Regions from separate parts of the Pectobacterium actinidiae genome, predicted to be linked through region 1. Evidence: predicted binding sites of a transcription regulator. Region 1 holds the regulator's gene; the other holds the start of a gene.
The links. The regulator sigma-54, encoded in region 1, starts transcription at its own class of promoters, with help from an activator protein. The targets are predictions, from matches to a motif close to GTTGGCACANNTTTCGCTNT.
Positions count from the first base shown of each region.

Region 1 (3,143 bases):
GCAACCAACCTATTCGCATAGATTCAGCACAGCAATCTCTGGACATGCAGGGCAACACGGTAACGTTCACGGGCAATGTTGTCGTGAAGCAAGGAACGATTGAAGTGAAAGCCGACAAGGTCGTCGTGACGCGTCCACAGGGCACGCAAGGCAGTGAAGTCGTGGAAGGTTACGGCAACCCCGTGACGTTCTACCAGATGCAGGACAACGGCAAGCCAGTAAAAGGTCACGCGCAGAAAATCCGCTACGAGCTGGCCAAAGACTTTCTGGTGTTGACAGGGGATGCCTATCTGGAACAGCAGGACAGCAATGTCAAAGGCGATCGCATCACCTATCTGGTGAAACAGCAGCAGATGGAAGCGACCAGCGACAAAGGAAAACGCGTGACGACGGTGTTGGTCCCTTCTCAGCTTCAGGAGAAAGAGACCCAGCCTTCTCGTTCTCAGCAACCGCAACCACGGGTCACTGAATAAGTTATGGCAACATTAACCGCAGAAAATCTAGCCAAGGCGTACAAAGGCCGTAAGGTCGTGGAAAACGTCAGCCTCACCGTTAATTCTGGTGAAATCGTCGGCCTGCTGGGGCCGAACGGTGCTGGCAAAACGACAACGTTCTACATGGTGGTGGGCATCGTCCCGCGTGATGAAGGACGCATCGTCATTGACGATGATGACATCAGCCTGCTTCCTTTGCACGAACGTGCGCTGCGCGGTATCGGCTATCTGCCGCAGGAAGCCTCTATCTTCCGTCGCTTAAGCGTTTATGACAATCTGATGGCGGTGTTACAGATCCGTAAAGATCTCACGACCGAACAGCAGGAAGATCGTGCCAATGAGCTAATGGAAGAATTCCATATTATTCATTTGCGCGATAGTCTGGGACAATCGCTGTCCGGCGGAGAAAGACGCCGCGTAGAGATTGCGCGTGCGCTGGCAGCGAATCCGAAGTTCATTCTGCTGGATGAACCGTTTGCGGGCGTAGACCCGATCTCCGTACTGGATATTAAAAAAATCATTGAGCATCTGCGTGACAGCGGGCTTGGCGTGTTGATTACCGATCATAACGTCCGCGAAACGCTTGATGTGTGTGAACGAGCCTATATCGTGAGTCAGGGCAACCTGATCGCCCACGGTTCACCGACCGATATTCTGGCCGATGAACAGGTGAAACGCGTCTATCTGGGCGAAGGCTTCCGACTCTGATAGGGTAATATTTTCTCTTTGCAGCACTTATGGGACGTTAGCGCGATTTATGAAGCAAGGTTTGCAACTCAGGCTTAGCCAGCAACTGGCCATGACTCCACAGCTCCAACAGGCTATCCGCCTGTTGCAACTGTCCACGCTTGAATTGCAACAGGAGATTCAACTGGCGCTGGAAAGCAATCCGTTGCTCGAACAAACGGATCAGCACGACGAAATCGAGTCATTTGAAAAGGCAGACAGCGATTCACTGGATACCGGTGAAGCCCTTGAGCAAAGGGACATGCCTGAAGAACTGCCGCTCGATGCTACCTGGGATGAAATTTACTCCGCAGGCACACCGTCGGGCACGGGCACCGACTACCGCGATGAAGAGCTGCCAATTTATCAAGGCGAAACCACGCAAACGCTTCAGGATTACCTGATGTGGCAGGTGGAGCTGACACCGTTTTCAGACACCGATGCGGCCATTGCGACCTCTATCGTCGATGCCGTGGACAACACTGGCTACCTGACCGTGCCGCTGGAAGACATTCTTGACAGTATCGGTGACGACGACGTAACGCTGGAAGAAGTTGAAGCCGTACTCAAACGCGTGCAGCGCTTCGATCCTATTGGCGTCGCGGCCCGCGACCTGCGTGATTGTCTGCTGGTGCAACTTTCCCAGTTCGCCGACGACACGCCACGTCTGGCCGAAGCACGCCTGATCGTCAGCGATCATCTCGATCTGTTAGCCAACCATGATTTCCGCAGCCTGATCCGTATCACACGCCTGAAAGAAGAGGTGCTGAAAGAAGCACTGGCGTTGATTCAATCACTCGATCCCCGTCCGGGGCAATCGATCAACACGGGCGAATCTGAATACGTCATCCCTGATGTGCTGGTACGTAAAGTTCAGGGAATCTGGTCCGTTGAACTCAACACCGACAGCGTTCCCCGCTTGCAGATTAATCAGCAATACGCGGCGCTGGGCAATAGCGCGCGCAACGACAGCGACGGACAATTTATCCGCAGCAATCTGCAAGAAGCGCGCTGGCTCATCAAAAGTCTGGAAAGTCGCAATGACACGCTGCTAAAGGTAACCCGCTGTATCGTCGAACAGCAGCAGGATTTCTTCGAGCAGGGTGAAGAATTCATGAAGCCCATGGTACTGGCAGACATCGCGCAGGCAGTGGATATGCATGAATCCACCATCTCACGCGTGACGACACAGAAGTTCCTGCACAGCCCGCGCGGCATTTTTGAGCTAAAATATTTCTTCTCCAGCCACGTTAATACCGATAGCGGCGGAGAAGCGTCGTCAACGGCAATCCGCGCGTTGGTGAAGAAGCTTATTGCAGCGGAAAACCCCGTGAAGCCACTGAGCGATAGCAAGCTGACGGCGCTGCTCTCCGATCAGGGCATCATCGTGGCACGTCGAACCGTGGCAAAATACAGAGAGTCTTTATCTATCCCACCATCAAATCAGCGTAAACAACTGGTTTGATCTCAACAGAGAAGGAAGACGCTATGCAGCTCAACATTACCGGACACCACATCGATATCACTGAACCACTGCGTGATTTTGTGAACGGCAAGTTTGCCAAATTAGAGCAGTATTTTGACCGGATTAATCAGGTCAATGTGGTATTGAGAGTGGAAAAAGTTCAGCAAATTGCCGAGGCCACGCTTCACGTTAATGGCGGTGAGCTGCATGCAACCTCAGAAGCGGAAGATATGTACGCGGCGATAGATTTATTGATTGATAAGCTGGCGAGACAGCTCAATAAGCATAAAGATAAACTCAAGCAGCACTAATTTTCTCCTTTGCCGTTTGGCAAAGGAACAAACTCGGCCCATCCATCGGGTGGGTCGGGATCACCAGAAGTGAAAGCGTTGTTAAGTGAAAATAAAATGAACCACGATCCCGTATTGCAACTCAGCACCGTATTACGTCCTGAGTGC
Region 1 covers NZ_JRMH01000001.1:46,254-49,396, reverse strand. The annotation lists gene lptA (lipopolysaccharide ABC transporter substrate-binding protein LptA) at 1-473, shown strand, start outside; gene lptB (LPS export ABC transporter ATP-binding protein) at 477-1,202, shown strand; gene rpoN (RNA polymerase factor sigma-54) at 1,252-2,685, shown strand; gene hpf (ribosome hibernation promoting factor) at 2,709-2,996, shown strand; gene ptsN (PTS IIA-like nitrogen regulatory protein PtsN) at 3,093-3,143, shown strand, end outside.

Region 2 (3,143 bases), 990 kb from region 1:
GGTTGTAAGCGCTCTCGCCATGGCTGTTGACGTCCAAACCTTCGCGTTCTTGATCTTCAGGTACACGCAGGCCGACAATCATATCCGCCACTTTGAAGGCAACGAATGCCACCACGCCCGACCACACCAGACAAACAATGACGCTGAACAACTGAACCCAAACCTGATGCGCCATCGTCACGCCTTCTGCATAGCCAGTACCACCCAGCGAAGCCGAAGAGAATACGCCAGTCAGGATACAGCCGACGATACCGCACACGCCGTGAACACCGAACACATCACATGGGTCATCGACACGCAGCCATCTTTTCAGTACCGTTACGCCCCACAGGCCTGCAATACCGCCAGCCAGACCGATTATCAGTGCGCCACCCACACCAACCGTACCCGCCGCTGGCGTGATTGCTACCAGGCCGGCGATACAACCAGAGCACGCGCCCAGCAGAGAAGGTTTGCCGCGCACCATCCACTCACCGCCAACCCATGCCAGAATCGCAGCAGCCGTGGCGACAACCGTATTCAGGAAAGCCAGAGCGGCGACACCGTTCGCAGCCCCCGCAGAACCGGCATTGAAACCAAACCAGCCGATGTACAGGATCGCCGTACCGATAAATACCATCGGCAGGTTATGCGGTTTGAAGGCTTCTTTGCCAAAACCAGCACGTTTGCCCAGCAGGTAAGCCCCCACCAACCCAGCAACTGCGGCGTTGATGTGAACCACTGTACCGCCCGCGAAGTCCAGCGCACCATCCAGAGCCAAATAACCACCGCCCCATACCATGTGCGTCATCGGCAGGTAGGAGAACGTCAGCCACAGCGCAACGAAGATCAGCACAGCAGAGAAACGAATACGCTCAGCAATCGCACCGACAATCAGTGCGACGGTGATGCAGGCAAATGAAGCCTGATAGGCCACATGTACAAATTGATAGTAGGTGCCGCTGATGGACTCAATCCCGATGCCTTTCAGCATAAACGTGCTGAAGCCACCGAAGAAGGCGTTACCTTCACTGAAGGCCAGGCTATATCCGTAAACGACCCACAGGATACAAACCATCGCGAACGTTACGCTCACCTGCGTCATCATAGACAGAACGTTCTTAGAACGGATCAGGCCGCCGTAAAACAATGCAATGCCCGGTATAGTCATAAAGAGTACCAGTGCGGTACAAATCATAATAAAAGCGTTATCCGCTTTATCAATCGTCGGTGTCGCAGCCATTGCCCAGGACGGGAGTAATGCCGCCACACCGAGACCTAATGAAGAGAGTCGTTTTTTCATTTTCATCCATCCCTATTTACGTATCTACGCTAGGTGTTTTTAAAGTGCGGCTTCGTCAGTTTCACCCGTACGAATACGGATAACCCTTTGCAACTCGGCAACAAAAATTTTGCCATCACCAATTTTTCCGGTGTACGCGGCTTTGCTGATGACGTCGATCACTTCATCCAGTTGATCGTCTGCAATGGCGATATCAATTTTCACCTTGGGTAAAAAATTAACGCTGTATTCCGCGCCACGATATAGCTCCGCATGTCCTTTCTGACGACCAAATCCTTTCACCTCAGTGACGGTGAGTCCCTGGATGCCGACAGAAGATAACGCTTCACGTACATCTTCCAGCTTGAATGGTTTTATCACCACAGTAACCAGTTTCATTTATCTTCCCCCTAGCCATTACGTTCAGGCTTTCGCCCGTCACTTGTTCGATTACATGCTCTATGAAGTAGGTCTACGTCATGATTAAAGCAAAGGGTGTGCCATAAATGATTTATCTGGCATAAATCAGGAAAGAGGACGCTATTAACGATAAGACAGGGCAAAAAGAAAACAGTATGGGAAAGGAATGTAGGAAAATTCGGGCAAGAATTGCACCAAATAAGTGCATGAAGAGTATTTTCAGTGCAACTCGGGCGAAAACCAGAATCACGATGCTTATTGATGGTGCGAAGCCATGAATAGACTGTCAGTCTGCACCACACAAGGCGGTGCAGACCTGGATACTACCTCAGGTAAGTCTCAGTGCGCAGGGCAAGATTCAGTACTGGTAGCAGCAAGATCCTCTCCCGCGAGTTGCAACTGATACATTTGATAATAGCGACCCTGCTGTTGCAGCAACTGCTCATGCGTTCCCCGCTCAACGGTTTGCCCATGATGGAGCACCATAATCGTGTCGGCCTCAACGATAGTGGAGAGCCGATGGGCGATAATAATCAAGGTCGTTTGTTCCCTGATAATGCGCAGCGCCTTCTGTACCGCCTGCTCCGTACCTGAGTCAATATTCGCAGTCGCTTCATCAAGAATCAGGATCTTAGGCGTTTGCACCAGCACCCGCGCAATCGCCAACAGCTGTTTTTGTCCGGTAGACAGGTTATTTCCCTGCTCACCAATGCGCGTATGCAATCCTTCAGGGAAAGCCCGAACCAGTTCAGCAAGTTGAACCACTTCCAGCACGCGCCAGACGTCCCCCTCGCTGATATCACGCCCCAGCGTCACATTCACAAACATGGATTCCGCCAACACAACCGGATCCTGTTGCACCATTGCCACATTTTGGCGCAAAACCGCATGAGAGAGCGTCGATAGCGGACGGCCATCGAGCCGAATCTCGCCCTCATCTGGCGCGTAATACCCCATAAGCAAACTGGCTAGCGTACTTTTCCCACTACCGGTATGCCCGACCAGCGCGACGAACCCGCGATCCGGGATCGTCAGCGAGATATTCTGTAGCACGCGTTTTTCTGTACCGTATGAGAAAGAAACATCGTCAATATCGACGCGCCCCGAAGCAAGCGGACGATCATCATCGCCGTACCCCTGTTTTGCGCCATCCATCAACTCAAAGATACGTTCACCGGCAACAACGGCCTGCTGTAACATGGATTGTTGAGTTGTCAGCTCAATCAGCGGTTCATTCAGACGGCCTAAATAGTTGATAAAGGCGTATAAGACCCCAACGCCAACCGCTCCGATCGAGCTAAAACCGAATTGGATCAATAGACCGCACAGTACCATCGCAGCAAACAGGCTCAGCAGCGGCCGCAGCAGGAAACCTTCCAGACGCAAGGCCATCATCCGCGCTTCATAATGTTCGTGACTAGCGGCACCCAGCTTCTTGCCAAAGCGAGCCTGCTGGCGAAAC
Region 2 covers NZ_JRMH01000001.1:1,040,930-1,044,072, reverse strand. The annotation lists gene amtB (ammonium transporter AmtB) at 1-1,282, opposite strand, end outside; gene glnK (P-II family nitrogen regulator) at 1,322-1,660, opposite strand; gene KKH3_RS04315 (SmdB family multidrug efflux ABC transporter permease/ATP-binding protein) at 2,021-3,143, opposite strand, start outside.
Region 2: glnK (P-II family nitrogen regulator) is a predicted target of sigma-54. The motif match lies at 1,747-1,766, and genes of this name have one in related genera.